One region of the Exiguobacterium sp. s145 genome, then DNA from elsewhere that is predicted to be linked to it. Evidence: riboswitches for the same ligand, from Rfam matches in the RefSeq annotation. Region 1 holds a riboswitch; the other holds the start of a gene.
The links. A riboswitch is a leader RNA that binds a small molecule or an ion and turns the genes downstream of it on or off. The one in region 1 is predicted to bind S-adenosylmethionine.

Region 2: linked by a shared signal. The riboswitch ahead of KNQ07_RS08955 (methionine ABC transporter ATP-binding protein) and the one ahead of msrA (peptide-methionine (S)-S-oxide reductase MsrA) in region 1 are both predicted to bind S-adenosylmethionine.

The regions. Positions count from the first base shown of each region.
Region 1 covers NZ_JACSMV010000010.1:12,284-20,275, forward strand. Annotated here, with positions in the region: gene KNQ07_RS09260 (M20 metallopeptidase family protein) at 1-842, shown strand, start outside; SAM riboswitch class I at 914-1,017, shown strand; gene msrA (peptide-methionine (S)-S-oxide reductase MsrA) at 1,122-1,652, shown strand; gene KNQ07_RS09270 (DMT family transporter) at 1,743-2,222, opposite strand; gene KNQ07_RS09275 (DMT family transporter) at 2,243-2,671, opposite strand; gene KNQ07_RS09280 (NAD(P)H-dependent flavin oxidoreductase) at 2,794-3,729, opposite strand; gene KNQ07_RS09285 (gamma carbonic anhydrase family protein) at 3,813-4,331, shown strand; gene paaX (phenylacetic acid degradation operon negative regulatory protein PaaX) at 4,382-5,266, opposite strand; gene KNQ07_RS09295 (enoyl-CoA hydratase-related protein) at 5,343-6,113, opposite strand; gene KNQ07_RS09300 (acetyl-CoA C-acyltransferase) at 6,110-7,318, opposite strand; gene KNQ07_RS09305 (3-hydroxyacyl-CoA dehydrogenase) at 7,315-7,992, opposite strand, start outside.
Region 2 covers NZ_JACSMV010000009.1:53,728-61,719, forward strand. Annotated here, with positions in the region: gene KNQ07_RS08940 (MDR family MFS transporter) at 1-673, opposite strand, end outside; gene KNQ07_RS08945 (MetQ/NlpA family ABC transporter substrate-binding protein) at 746-1,579, opposite strand; gene KNQ07_RS08950 (methionine ABC transporter permease) at 1,614-2,279, opposite strand; gene KNQ07_RS08955 (methionine ABC transporter ATP-binding protein) at 2,276-3,298, opposite strand; SAM riboswitch class I at 3,379-3,484, opposite strand; gene KNQ07_RS08960 (bifunctional cystathionine gamma-lyase/homocysteine desulfhydrase) at 3,544-4,710, opposite strand; gene KNQ07_RS08965 (PLP-dependent cysteine synthase family protein) at 4,703-5,626, opposite strand; gene KNQ07_RS08970 (S-ribosylhomocysteine lyase) at 5,623-6,087, opposite strand; gene KNQ07_RS08975 (class I SAM-dependent methyltransferase) at 6,091-6,729, opposite strand; gene KNQ07_RS08980 (thioredoxin family protein) at 7,279-7,557, opposite strand; gene gcvH (glycine cleavage system protein GcvH) at 7,659-7,992, opposite strand, start outside.

The DNA.
Region 1 (7,992 bases):
TTGTTCTCGGACTGGCCGCTGCTTTTCATGCCATACAGGATGAACTGGCAGGTACTGTCGTCTTCATTCATCAACACGGTGAAGAAGTGTTCCCCGGCGGTGCCATCCAGATGATTGAGGACGGTTGTCTCGACGGTGTCGATGCCATCTTCGGCACCCACCTCGAAAATGATCTTCCGGTCGGATCAATCGGCTATCACAGCGGTCATACGTTATGTGCGATCGATGAATTTGAAATCGTTGTTCATGGTCAAGGCGGTCATGCCCAGGCCCCGCACCGGACACAGGATGCGCTCGTCGCCGGTGCCCAGCTTGTCTGCAATCTCCAGCATCTCGTCAGCCGGCGGGTTGATCCGTTTGAGCCGGCTATCGTTGCGATCGGTTCGTTCCACGCCGGAACGGCTCCGAACATCGTCACCGGTGAAGCCCGGATCGTCGGAGAAATCCGGACGTTCAATGAACAACTCCGGCACCAGTTACGTCAACAGGTGGACCTCGTCGCCCGGACGACCTGCACCGGAGTCGGCGCTGATTATTCGATCGATTTCACGACCGGTTATCCGTCGCTTTGGAATCATCCGGATGAAACACAGCTCGTCCAGGAAGCCGCCGGTTTTTTACCGGAAGCACAGGTTCGCGAGATGAAACCGATGATGGCAGCGGATGACTTTGCCTATTACCTCGAAAAAGTACCGGGCAGTTATTTCTTCACGGGCTCTGCAAAAACGGATGGGCGGACGATTTATCCGCAACACCATCCGAAATATGAAATCGATGAGCGGGCTCTACTGATTGGAGCGAAAACGTTAGGAGCGACCGTTCTTCGTGCCCTGCAAACATAAGGATTGACTTTCCACTTTTATGAATGGTATTATCATCCCAATGATAACGAACTTACATCAACTTCATATAACACTTATCAAGAGTGGACCGAGAGATCTGGATCGATGACGTCCCAGCAACCTGCGTACAGCAAGGTGCTACGACCAGCAAAGCGAAAGCTTTGGTTGATAAAAAGCGGCGACTCCTTTTGCAACCAAGCAAAGGAGTCGTTTTCGTTTTCTCACTGTCAGACATGACAGGATTAAGGCTCAAGAAGCCAAGGGAAAGGGAGAGATGACATGGAAAAAGCAACATTTGCAGGAGGATGTTTCTGGTGCATGGTGACACCATTTGAGGAACTGCCGGGGATTCACAGTATCGTATCCGGCTATACAGGAGGACATGTCGACAATCCGACATACGAGCAAGTCAAAACCGGAACGACCGGACATTCCGAAGTCGTCGAAATTACATTTGACCCGGCGCTGTTCTCATACGAACGGTTACTCGAACTGTACTGGCCGCAAACGGATCCGACCGATGCCGGCGGACAATTCCAGGACCGCGGGACACAGTATGCTCCGGCGATTTTTTATCATACGGAAGAACAACGCCTTGCAGCAATTGCTTCGCGTGACGCCTTAGCGGCGACAAACCGTTTTAAACAACCAATCGTCACCCGGATCGAACCGGCACACGCCTTCTATCCGGCGGAAGAATACCATCAGGACTTCCACAAAAAAAATCCGACGCACTACAAAAAAGACCGGAAAGCATCCGGTCGCGATGCCTTTATCGATGTCGCCTGGAAAGAAGAAGTCACTGTCTGATTCAGCTTCAAAAAGAGATCACCCTTTCACGCACTTTACCAGTAGAAGTGGCGTGAAAGAAATGATCTCTTTTTTTATATCTTTTTTTCTTCAGGAAATGACTTTAACATCTTCCACTTCTTCTGTATCCTCTGCGACCTGATACCGTTTCAGGACAAAGATGCCGCTGAGCATGACGGCCAGACCGATGATTTGACCGAACGACAACTCGACTTTCGGTAAACCGAACCAGCCAAAGACGTCGACACAGAGCGCAAAACTGAGTTGCGAAATCAGGACGACGGAAATCGCAATCGACGGTCCGAGCAACTGAATTCCCCGCATGACACAAAAGACAACCCCGACACCAACGAAACCGCCAAACAGATAAAGCGGTTCGACTTCGGCCAGCCCCGCAAGCGTTCCACCCCGAAAGAAGATCAATGCGAGCAACGACCCGAGCAGTCCGACAAAAAAGACTAATGTCGTCGTCGCCCAAGCACCGAAGGCATGACTCATCCGTGCATTTAAAACGGTCTGTAAACTGATCATCATTCCTGCGACGATGGCACAAAACATTCCGAGTCCCATTCTAATCCCTCCTATTCCATTCAGGCAAATGAAAAAATCAAGACGCCGGTCAACATCAAGCCGACACCGACCCACTGCCCGGTATTACTGCTTTTTTTAATGACTCCAAACCAGCCGTTCAAATCAATCACAAAGGCACACAAAATCTGGGCGACAAGTAACAGCGACATTGCCCATGTCATCCCGAGCAATTGAATCGACGTTAGTTCCGTCACGACGACCAGGACACCAAGCAATCCGCCGCTTGCGTAAATCAGCGGCAAAGTGCGGAAACCGCCGATTTTTCGGTCGCGGACAAATCCGTAAATTAATAAACAGCCGATCAGACCGACGAAATGGACGATCGTCACGGAGATCCATGGCCCTACCGCGTCACCGAGCCGGGCATTAAAGATCCCTTGCAATGCGATGAACAATCCGCTGAATAAAGCAAAAACGATTCCTTGCATCTTCATCCTCCTTTTTCTCTAATTATGAGTAGAACGTATTTTACACTCATTTGAAAGGACAAATGTCCTGAACCACAAGAAAAAGAAGCAGACCAGATCGGTCGGCTTCTTTTTCTTGTACGCTACTGGAGTGTCCGGTACATGCGTTCGATCCGTCCGAACGCATCATCCATCATCCGGTTAAACAGCTCCGCGACGGTCGGAACATCGTCAATCAAACCGGAAATCAGACCTGCATTGACGTATCCTGCCGTCTCGTCCCCCTCAAGGGCTCCTTTGATATGAAACGATTCGTTTGTCTGTTCCTGAAAAGCCGTGAGTGACGTCGGCTGCAGTGCCTCGACATACGGTCCGTTCAACACCCGCCGAACCTGTCCGACTTCACGACCGATGATTCGTGTTTCCAGATCGTCCGCCTGCACAAGATGTTGTTTATACTGCTCATGCACACGGGATTCCTGTGTCGCAATCAATCGAGTGCCGAGCTGCACACCTTCTGCTCCGAGCATCCAGGCAGCGGCAAGACCACGCCCGTCGCCGATGCCGCCGGCGGCAAGGACAGGAATCGTGACATGATCCGCAATTTGCGGAATCAAGGTCATCGTCGTCAACTCAAGCGGTGAATTGATGCCCGCCGCTTCGACGCCTTCCGCCACCAGTACATCAATCCCTGCCTGTTCAGCTTTAATCGCCTGTTTGACCGAAGCAACGACTCCGATCGTCTGGATCCCCGCCTGCTTTAACTTGGACAAAAAAGGAGCCGGATTACCGGCCGACAAGGATACGACCGGAATCCGTTCCTCAATCGCCAACTCAACCAACTGTTCGGCATGGGGCGAGACGCGGATCGCGATGTTGAGGGCAAACGGACGTGATGTCAAACGGCGTGTTGCTTCGATTAACTGTCTGACTTCAGCAAGTGTCATCGTCCCGCATCCGATCGTTCCAAGCCCTCCGGCATTTGAGACGGCTGCGGTCAGTTCGGCATGGCTGATATTCCCCATCCCGCCTTGAATAATCGGGACATCAATCTTTAATTTGCTGCATAGACGAGACATGGTCTCCCTCCGTTTCCGTTGTCAGGAATGGTATACTAAGTAAGATTGAATTTTAATTCATTTTTTAGAAAAGAGGCGTTTTCATGAAGATTCCGTACCGTGATAGTTCTCCGCAGCTCGCCACAAATGTCTTTGTCGCTCCCGGCGCTTTTTTGATCGGCGATGTGACCGTCGGGGAAGAGTCGACGATTTGGTTTAATGCCGTCCTCCGCGGCGATGAAGGTCCGATCACGATCGGCAAACGTTGCAGCATTCAGGACAATGCGACCATCCACCTCTACGAAGGAGCCCCGGTCATCGTCGAAGATGAAGTGACGGTCGGACACAATGCCATTTTACACGGTTGTAAAATCGGCCGGCGCTCAATCGTCGGGATGGGGGCGACGGTTCTCGATCATGCCGATATCGGGGAAGAATGTATCATCGGTGCCAATACCTTAATCCCGTCCGGCAAAAAATTCCCGCCCCGTTCGCTCATTATCGGGTCACCGGGTAAAGTCGTCCGTGAACTCACGGCAGCCGATCTTGAGATGATTCAGGAATCGATCGATTCCTACGTCGATAAAGGGTATGCCTTCCGAAAACAGCTTGCTGATAATTAACGATCGGCACGAAAACGCTCATCTCGTTTCTTCGGGATGAGCGTTTTATTTCAGCGTTCTGCGAACAACGGATGTTCCGATGCATCATAATCGGCACTTTTTTGCGTCACATCGTGGGTTTCGCGAAAGATTGATTCAAAAAACCGGCTCGCCGGTTCTGCGAGCAACCGGTAATACTGTTCAAACAACAAGGCCGCGTGATGACCGCTCCACTCATCCGGCAACAGCTCCTGCGGCAGTCCGGGATCCGTAAATAAAAACTTCCGGTATTCATGGACGAGTGTCGTCCGTTCGACAAAACACTGTTCCTCATCCATTTCACCGAGCTGGATCCGGCTTTGATGGACGATGTAACGTCGGCTGTACTCAGCAATGAACCGTTCATATCGTTCCTGTAATTCATCGAGCGGAAAGGCCCGTTCGACCAGTGATTGATCCTGTTGCGGTCCATGGTATTCGCCGACAAAAAAGTCGACATACGCCTTGATATCATAAGCTTCAATCAACCGTTCTGCTTCTTTTTCAAGTGGGTTCGGCGAAATCCAGACACCGTTCGATAAATTTCCGAAGCCGCTCCACGACAACTCTTTCCGCAATTCATCACGGATTTGCCGTTTGTCTTCCGGAATCGTGTACATCAGCGTCCGCCATTTTCCGTCCCAGACATGAGGTGTCGATTTATAAATCCGCCGGGCGGCTTCTTCCATCCGCTCGACACCACGCGGGGTCAGCGAATAAAAACTTTTCGTGCCTTGTTTTTGTGAGGTGAGCCAGCCTTGCTTGACCATCCGGGAAACCGCGACCCGGACCGCCTGTTCATTATGACCAAACTCTTTGAGCAGACGAATCAGACTGCCGACCCAGATTTGATTGCCGTAATGACGGATGTAATCCCCGTAGACCGTAAAAATCATCGATTGTGTATTCGCACTCATGTCATTCACTCTCTCTTTAATATAACGTTTTTTTGTGTACCGTTAGTATACGTGTTATTTCAGAGAACGACCATCCTCATTTTCCTTGAAACTGCGGTGTCCGTTTCTCGGCAAAAGCACGTAACGCCTCCAAGCGGTCTTCCGTCGGGATGACGGTTTCATAGGCAGCTGTTTCAAGTTTCAAGCCTTCTGAAAGCGTATGATCAAGCCCTTGGTCGATTGCCTGTTTCGCCTGCCGGATGGCAATCGGTCCGTTGCGCAGCATCTCGTCGGCAAAAGCCAGACAGACTTCCATCAATTCTTCGACGGTCGGAACGACACGCGAGACGATGCCGTAACGTTCCGCTGTTTCCGCATCGATTTTTTTTGCGGTGAAAATCATTTCCTTTGCCCGGGTCTCCCCAATCAACCGGGGCAGACGTTGTGTCCCGCCGGCGCCGGGAATGATCCCGAAACTGGTTTCCGTTAAGCCGACGAGCGCACCGTTGACGATGATCCGGAAATCACAGGCGAGCATCCATTCGAAGCCTCCTCCGAGCGCATGACCGTTGACGGCAGCAATCGTCGGTTGCGGCAAACGGGCAATATCTGCGAAGACGTCACGAATCATTTCGACGTTCCGTCGGACTTCCGTTTCGTTTAACGTCACCCGTTCCTTTAAATCCGCCCCGGCACTAAATGCTTTCCCCGTTCCCGTGAAGAGAACGACCCGGATATCCGGCTCGCGACGGACGGTTGCGACGAGCTCGTTCAATTCGACCAGCGTCGGATAATCGAAACAGTTCAGCCGTTCCGGCCGGTCCACCCGAATAACGGCGACGTGATCCAAACGTTCCAAATGAATCATGTCAGTTCCTCCCGTTCAACAATGAGTGCAATGCCTTGTCCGACTCCGACACACATCGTTGCGAGACCATATGTCTGATTCGTCCGGCACATTTCGTGGATTAACGTCGTCAAAATCCGTGCCCCGCTTGCGCCGAGTGGATGACCGAATGCGATCGCACCTCCGTTGACATTAACTTTTTCCGGCGGTAATCCAAGCTCGTTCATACAGGCGACGCTTTGTGCCGCAAACGCCTCGTTGAGTTCAATCAAGTCCAGCTGCTCCACCGTCAAACCGGCCCGTTTCAAGACTTTCCGGGTCGCGTCGACCGGTCCGATTCCCATGACAGCAGGCTCAACACCGGCGACGGCACTGGCTCGGTAATAGGCAAGAGGCTTCAGACCAAGATGTTTCGCCGTTTCTTCGTTCATCAACAGCAAGGCGGCTGCCCCGTCGTTGACACCCGATGCATTTCCCGCTGTAACAGTACCGTTCGGAAACAGGCTTTTGAGCGTTCCAAGCTTTTCACGGCTTGTATCGGGACGCGGATGTTCGTCCGTATCGACTTCGATGACCTGTCCTTTACGTGTCGTATACCGGACCGGCACCAGCTCGGTTTGAAAACGATGTGTTTCCATCGCCTGCTTCGCCCGTTGCTGACTGGAAAAGGCAAAATCGTCCTGCGTTTCCCGCGAAATGCCGTACCGGGTTGCAACGTGTTCCGCCGTTTCCGGCATCGAGTCCGTTCCGTACATTCCTTGCAGCTTTTCATTGACGAACCGCCAGCCGATTGTCGTGTCATACAGCGTCGGATTCCCGCGGGCGAAACCCGTTTCCGGTTTGCCCATGACGAACGGAGCCCGGGTCATGCTTTCCGTTCCGCCGGCAATATAAATATCGCCTTCGTTCATCGCAATCGCCCGGGCTGCCGCAATGACGGCATCCAGTCCGGAACCGCACAGCCGGTTGACGGTTGTTCCCGCGACTTCTACCGGCAGACCGGCGAGTAAGCCGGACATCCGGGCGACATTCCGGTTATCTTCTCCCGCCTGATTGGCATTTCCGAAAATCACTTCTTCGATTTGCTTCGGATCGACATTCGGATTGCGGTCAACGAGGGCTTGAATGACACACGCCCCTAAATCATCCGGGCGGACGTCTTTCAGTGCCCCGTTATACCGGCCGATTGGTGTACGGACCGCATCAATGATCGCTACACGTCTCATCGTGTCTTCACCCCGCTGTCGGAATACTCATAGACACCGCGTCCGGTTTTTCGCCCGAGCCGTCCTGCTTTGACATACTGTTCGAGCAGTGGTGCCGGCCGGTATTTTTCACCCAATTTTTCATGCAGATACTTCAGATTGTTTAAACGGGTGTCGAGTCCGACGAGATCCCCGAGTTCAAACGGTCCCATCGGATAGTTCAGTCCAAGCTTGATCGCTTTATCAATTTCTTCCGGTGTCCCGAGTCCTTCCTGGAGCATATAAAACGCTTCATTTCCGACAAGGGCACTGATCCGTGACGTAACGAATCCGGGAAACTCCTGAATGACAACCGTCTCTTTTCCCATCTGTTGCGCAACGGTTTCGCAGATCATTACCGTTTCGTCCGATGTCTCAAGACCCCGTGCCAGTTCGACGAGCGGCATCTGGTGGACCGGATTAAAGAAATGCATCGCCATGACCCGTTCCGGACGTTTCGTAAACGACGCAATCTCGGTCGGGCTCATCGTCGACGTATTGGTCGCAAAGACACACTCCGCCGGCGCATGACGGTCCAGTGTCTCAAACACCATTCGTTTGATTTCGAGTCGTTCCGGAACAGCTTCGATTACGAGATCTGCTTCTTTGACCGCCTCTTCTAAATCCGTTGCATAACGCAAACGGTCGAACAGTTG
Region 2 (7,992 bases), on a different contig from region 1:
AGACACCGAAGATGATTCCGGCGAGTGCGAACGTAAAGGCGACGTCGGTCTTCAGCAGACGGACCGTTGCCCCGAACGACACCTTTTTCCCGCCGTGACTTTCCGTGATCGGATGACGCCGGAACAGGATGAAAATCGCGACGCCGTAGCCGAAGTAAACGAACGCCGTAATATAGAAGGTAACCGCCGTATTGCCGGCACTGAGCAACAAGGCGATCCCCGGTCCGATCGCAGCTGCAATATTGATGCAGGTGTAACGGATGTTAAAGACGAACAGCCGGTTCTTTTCATCGGTCGTATCACTGATCAACGCCCGGGCGGACGGTTCGAAGATGGACCGGAAAATACCGTTTAAGGCACTCAGGATGAAGAATGCCCAAAAGGTCTCGACCTGGGCCAGTCCGATAAAGACAAGCACAAAACCAAACGTTCCGCTGAGCATCATCGTCCGGCGGCCGTAGCGGTCGGATAATGTCCCGCCGACGAAACTCATGACCAGACTGGCGATGGCCGAGATACTGAGGATCCAGCCGACATCAACCGGACTGAATTTCAGGACGACCGATAAGTAAATCGCAAAAAATGGCATCGTGATGAAGGTTCCGAGCCGGGCGAAAAACGTCCCGAGTAACACGCCGACTGTCAGTGGATGAAGCTGTTTCAAACGTTGCATGGAAATCCCCCTTTCGCACAAAAAAATAATGCATTCTTCCATTATATAGGAAGAATGCATTCATCGAGCAGATTATTTACTGACCGGTACGACCGCACCTTTGTATTCTTTTGTGATCCAGTCCTGGTTCTTTTTCTCGTGGAGAATATCGAGCAATGTTGTGACGCGTTTGTCTTTTTCATCGCCGTCACGCGTGACGATGATGTTGACGTACGGTGAAGACTCATCTTCCAGTGCAATCGTATCTTTCAACGGGTTCAACCCGTTGTCAATCGCATAGTTCGTGTTGATGAGGACCGCGTCGCCTTCGTTGTTTTTGTAAGCTTGCGGTAAGAGTGACGCTTCGATGTTTGTTTTGAACTTGATGTTTTTCGGGTTTTCCGCGATGTCTTTGAGCTGTGCATCGGTTGTTTTACCGTCTTTCAACTTGATCAGTCCTTCGTTTTGAAGGAACGTCAAGACACGTCCGCGTTCAGCGACGTTTGAGCTCGTTAAGATCGTTGCACCTTTTGGCAATTCATCCAAAGACTTGTATTTTTTAGAGTAAACACCAAGCGGTTCGACGTGAACGCCGCCGGCACTCGCGAATTTATAGTCTTTGTTTTCTTTTTCCTGTTGCTCCAGGTACGGCACGTGTTGGAAATAGTTCGCATCGATTTCTTTTTCAGCGAGTGCTTTGTTCGGCAGGACGTAATCCTGGAACTTTTTGATTTCGAGTTTATAGCCTTTTGCTTCATATTCTTTTTGGACGTGCTCGAGAATTTCAGCGTGGGGAACGTTTGACGCTCCGATGACGAGTGTTTTTGAATCGCCACCGCCTGATGAAGATTCTTCTCCACATGCTGCAAGACTGACTGCTAAGACCGATACGGCTGCTGTGCCGACGAATTTTTTCCAAAGTTTCATGAATGATTCCTCCCAAGGTTAAATAAGATAGGTGTTACCGTTTATCGATGGCTTTGACGAGCAGGTCACCGATAATTTGAATGATGAAGACGATGACAAGAATCAACAGTGTCGCGATGACCGTGATGTTATTTTGTGAACGCTGGAATCCTTCGATGAAGGCCATGTCCCCTAGTCCACCACCACCGGCTAACCCGGCCATTGCCGTGTAACCGACGAGTGCGACAAGCGTAACGGTGATTCCTGAGACGATTGCCGGCAAGGCTTCCGGAATCAGGACTTTATAGATGATTTGAAACTTCGTTGCTCCCATCGATTCAGCCGCCTCAATGACACCCTTATCGACTTCACGAAGCGCCAGTTCGACCATCCGGCCGTAAAACGGTGCTGCACCTAGAATTAACGCAGGTAGCGCAGCCGTTGGTCCTAAGAATGATCCAACGATGATTTTCGTGATCGGGATCAACAGGATCAATAGAATGATAAACGGGATCGAACGGAAGATATTGACTAAAAAGCTGAGCACGGAATACAGTGTCCGGTTTTTAAACAATAATTCTTCGTTCGTCGCATATAACAACAGACCGATTGCCAGTCCAAGGACAAACGTTGCAAGTCCCGCAACGGCCGTCATATAGATCGTACTGCCTGTTGCTTCCCAGACCATATCCCAATCTACATCTGCAAAAAATGTACTCATCGGTGATCCACCTCCACTTCAACGTCACTCGCTTGAAGTTTGGCGATGACCACTTGTGCTTCCTCTTCCGAACCGAGCAACTGAATGAACAGCGTTCCGAGTGCCCCGTCCTGCATCTGTCCGACGTTTCCGCCGATGATATTGAATAATAAGTTCGAGTCTTTCATGACTTCGGCCAGGATCGGACTTTCCGCCGTCGAACCGACGAACGTCAGCTGGACGATTTTTCCGGTCGGATAGCGCTCGCGTAATTTCGCAAACGTCAATTCGTTTTCAGATGGTGACGTCAATTGTTTGACGAATTCTTTTGTCATCGCCTGTTTCGGGTGACGGAACACTTCTGCGACCGGTCCCTGTTCGACGATTTTCCCGGCTTCCATGACGGCGACCCGGTGACAGATTTTCTGAATGACATGCATCTCGTGTGTGATCAAGACGATGGTCAGTTTTAATTTTTTGTTGATGTCGACCAACAACTCGAGGATCGAGTCGGTCGTTTTTGGATCCAGCGCACTTGTCGCTTCGTCACAGAGTAAGACGTCCGGATTGGATGCCAGTGCCCGGGCAATCCCGACCCGTTGTTTTTGTCCACCTGACAGTTGCGACGGATAAGCGCCTTCACGTCCGTCGAGTCCGACGAGCTGAATCAGTTCGGCAACCCGTTCTTTACGACGGGCTTTCGGATAACCGCCGAGCTCAAGCGGGAACATGATGTTTTCTTCGACTGTCCGTGACCAAAGCAGATTAAAGTGTTGGAACACCATTGAGACGTTTTTACGGACGCCCCGTAATTCTTTTGGTTTGAGCGCCGTCATTTCGACACCGTCGATTTGAATCGAGCCGCTCGTCGGTGCCTCAAGCATGTTCAGCAAACGAATCAGTGTTGATTTCCCTGCCCCTGAATAACCGATTATTCCAAAAATTTCACCGCGCTCGATTGACAAGTCGACATTGACGACGGCTTCAACCGATCCGCGCTTCGAGCGATAAATCTTTCCTACATCCTGTAAGCGAATCAATACGGTCCCTCCTAAACATAAAAAAAGTGCGCACGTTTTAGAGCAAACGCGCGCACTTTTTCAGTACACAAAACCATTTGCTCTCATCTTGCAGACAATCGTCTGCTGGAATTAGCACCACTTCGGAATAAATTCCGCGGTTGCCGGGTTTCATCGGGCCAGTCCCTCCACCACTCTCGATAAGAGTTATCGGTATTTAGTTATTTTTAATATAATCTGAATATTAGCAGGGGTTATTTTGCTTGTCAAACAGTTTTTTCTGAAACCGGTTGAAGCAGACTGAAAGCACGTGCCAAATCTTCTTTCAAGTCTTCCGCGTCCTCAAGACCGACCGAGATCCGAACGAGACCATCTGTAATTCCGAGTTCTGCGCGACGCTCTGCTGGAATCGACGCATGCGTCATCCGTGCCGGAACGGAAATCAAACTCTCGACCGCTCCAAGACTTTCAGCCAATGTGAAGAAATGTGTCGCTTCGACGAGTTTCTCCGCATTTTCTGCTGAACCGACATCAAAACTGATCATTCCGCCGAAACCGGTCGCCTGTTTCTGTTGTGTCGCGTGACCCGGATGTGATGCCAGTCCCGGATAGAAGATGTTTGAAACGACGTCCTGTTCCTGTAAGAACTGAACGAGATCGTGTGATGTTTCTTCGATTGCATCCATCCGGATACCAAGCGTCCGTAATCCACGGACGAGCAGGAAGCTGTCCTGCGGTCCAAGAATACCGCCGGTCGAGTTCTGGATGAAGTGAAGATCTTCTCCGAGCTCGTCGCTGTTGACAACGACAAGTCCGGCGACGACGTCCGAATGACCGCCGATGTATTTTGTCGCGCTGTGCAGCACGATATCTGCGCCGAGAGCGAGTGGTTGTTGCAAGTAAGGTGTCGCGAATGTGTTATCGACGACGAGTTTCAAGTTGTTGCGTTTCGCGATCTCAGCAACTGCTGCGATATCTGTAACTTTCAACAACGGGTTCGTCGGTGTTTCGACATACAGCATCTTCGTGTTGTCTTGCACCGCAGCTTCCGTCGCCGCGAGATCCGTCGTATCGACGAACGTCACTTGGATGTTGAACTTCGGTAAGACACGCTGCATCAAACGGAATGTCCCGCCGTAGACGTCATCTGTCATGACGATGTGGTCGCCTGATTCGAGCAGGTTGAACACCGCGTGAATCGCTGCCATCCCTGATCCGAAGGCAAAACCGCGTGCACCGCCTTCAAGATCGGCAATCAGACGTTCGATGCTCGTCCGTGTCGGGTTCGCTGTCCGGGAATACTCATATCCTTCTTTTAACTGACCAATTTTTTCCTGTTTGTAGGTACTTGTCTGATAAATCGGGGGTGTAACGGCACCTGTTGCTCGATCGACGCCTGTTCCTCCATGAATCAATGCTGTCTTTTTACGCATGTGTCTCGTCCACCTTTTCAAAGATTTGTTGGCTTAAATACCGTTCGGCACTGTCCGCAAAGACGGTGACGATGGTACTGCCGGGAAAACGATGTGCCAGATCAAGTGCTGCAACGAGTGCCGCGCCGGCCGAACTGCCGACGAGCAATCCTTCACGGGCCGCCAGTTCATGGACTTTCGTAAAAGCGTCATGATCGGAAATCGTATGAATTTCATCCACTAAGTCACGGGAAACGAGACTTGGCCATTTGGCCGTCCCGATGCCTTCCGTCTTATGCGGTCCGGCTGGTCCCCCGTTGAGGACCGATCCTTCCGGTTCAACGATTGCACCTTTTGTCCCGAGACGTTCTTTTAAATACGCCGCTGTTCCGGCAAACGTTCCACCTGAACCGCATCCAGCAACGAACCAATCAATCTGATCCAGCTCCGCCATCAGCTCAGGACCAAGTGTCCGCTGATACGTAACCGGATTTTCTTCGTTTTCGAATTGAAGCGGGACATAGCTGTTCGGAATCGTTTGTCCCAGTTCTTTTGCTTTATCAATTGCGCCTTGCATATCGAGTTCAGTTGGTGTGTTGACGACAGTCGCGCCGAGTGCTCGCATCAACGTCTGTTTCTCCTGGCTGAACTTTTCCGGAACGACACAGATGACTTGAAGGTCATATTTTTTAGCGGCGAGCGCCAAACCGATGCCGGTGTTGCCGGCAGTCGGTTCGATGATCGTTCCGCCTCGTGTCACATATCCCTGTTCGATCGCGGCATCAACGAGTTGAATGCCCAGGCGGTCTTTGACGCTGCCCCCAGGGTTCATCCATTCGAGCTTCGCCAAAATCCGCGTACCAGCAGGCAAATCGAATGAAGTAATCTCGTAGAGCGGCGTATTTCCGACGAGGTCGCGGACTGATTTCGCGATCATCCGAAGACGATGTCCCATTCATCACGACCGGCAAGCATTTTCTCGGCATAGTGCTTCGCTCCTTTAAGGTCGTGGGCGCTTGCAAATCCGCATTGGACTTCGTTTTGCGCTGGAATTTCTTCTGCTGCTAAGACGTCTTTTAATGTTTTCTCAACGAGTTCGCTCATTTTTTCGACCGAATCGAAGTTCATCATCGCCATGTAGAAACCTGTTTGGCATCCCATCGGCGACACATCGATGACGTCATCCGAGTAATTGCGGATATTTTCAGCGAGTAAGTGCTCGAGTGTGTGCATCGCACGCATCGGCATTTGTTCCACGTTCGGTTGTGTGAAGCGGATGTCGTATTTGACGACTTGATCGACTTTACCGTCTTTGTAACCGGCGACGCGGATATAAGGTGCTTTGACTTTCGTATGGTCCAGGTTAAAGCTTTCTACGTTCATTTTTTTGAGTGTCATGATTTATTCCCCCATTTTCTCGGCTTCTACGAGCCAGACGAAGTGATTGTATTGTGTAAATGAAACATCGAATCCGCGCGATGCAAAAATCTGTTCCATCACCGGAATCAGTGGATAAAACTCGCGTTCCAAATCTTCTGCGAGTCCGTTAAACCCTTGGGCTTTCGCTTCAGCGATTGTCTGCAAACGCGCTTCTTCCGACACGAACATCGTATCGGCATAGACGATTTTTCCGTCATGCGGCAAAATCTTCGCCATCAAATCAACGGCTTCTCCCTTTTCCTCATCCGTCAGATGATGAAACGCATAGGTCGAAACAAAGCTTTTCGCATGGTCCGCCGTAAACGACAGGAAGTGTCCGTCCTGCACCGGAAGTTCCGGAATCTTGTTGATGAGAATATCCCGCATCTCTGGACTCGGTTCAACGGCAAGAACATGATCATGTCGCTCCAGCAACCGCTGTGTCAGGTTGCCGGTTCCGGCCCCGAACTCAACGACCGGTGAGACAGCTTTCGTTGCGACGGTATCCAATATTTCTTCATAACGACGAAAGACTTCTTTGTACTCCGGATCATGCCCCGTTACTGTGTCGTCGTATGTTGACGCCCACTCTGTAAAAACATCCATAAAACGTACTGTCATGCCTGTTCGTCCTCCGTATCTCTCTTTTAATTCCGACTAATCGGATATGAATTAAAGTAATTTACCTTAATCGCATTGTAGCAGGGAGATTTCCGAATGGCAAGACGACTGCTTTAAATTTTTTGGAAAACAAAAAAAAGGCGTTGCCGGAGAACCGGCAACACGAATAATGTGGTTAGAAATGCCACGAAGGAAAACCCAGCTCTGACACGAACTTCTTCGTTCGTCGTATCAGAGGACGGCGCCTTTTCGACATATCAGTTGAACTGGACTCCCATGACAGATCTCCTGCTCGAATCCCGAATTGTTTCCTTGCGCCGCTTCGTCTTTGGGGGACGACTTAAGGGGAGACAACCAAACAATGGAGGATTTTTTTGAACGGTTCTGGAATGAAAAGCAACAGCCAACTCATATCTCTGCCAGACTTCCTATAAAAGCATTTCTAGAAGTTGATATGAATATACCATTCATAATTTAGCATTGTCAATGAATTATTGTAAATATTCCGACAATTTAGCGTAAAGAGAAATCTCGGATGGATTTCCCTTCTTACTCAGCACAAAATGTAAAGACATTTTGAACCGATTGAAACGCATAAAGCCTTGACACGACTTGATTATCCTCGATTTTCAATAAGGCCGGCACACTCATGACCTGCGCCTGCTCTAAAAATTCCGGAATAAAGTTTCCGTTTGCCTGCATGATCCATTCTTCGTCTTTTGTCGCTTCGACGACCGCAAGCATACGGCTGGCGATGGCGCACGTCCCACACATCGGTGCATAGACATACAAAAAACCGTTTTCCGGGACCTGTGTGACTTCTTTCATCCGTTCCATTCCCCCTCTGTTTTGTCTTATCTTGTGCCAGTATACAGAAAAAAAGACGACGAGGAAACGATAGCGTTTCCTTGCCGCCTTTTCGGTAAGTATTACTCGTTGATCATCGATTTGTAAGCAGCTGCATCCATCAACGCTTCTACTTGGGCATCATCTTCGATCTCGATATCGACCATCCATGCACCTTCGAATGGTGATTCGTTGACGAGTTCCGGGGAATCAGAAAGTGACTCATTGATGGCAACGACTTTTCCTGAAATCGGTGCGTACAATTCAGATACCGTTTTGACCGATTCAACTGAACCAAACGGCTCGTTGGCAGAAATCGTATCGCCGACTTCCGGTAATTCCACGAAGACGATATCGCCAAGTTCGTGTTGCGCGAAATCCGTAATCCCGATTCGTGCCTTGTTTCCTGTTACTTCG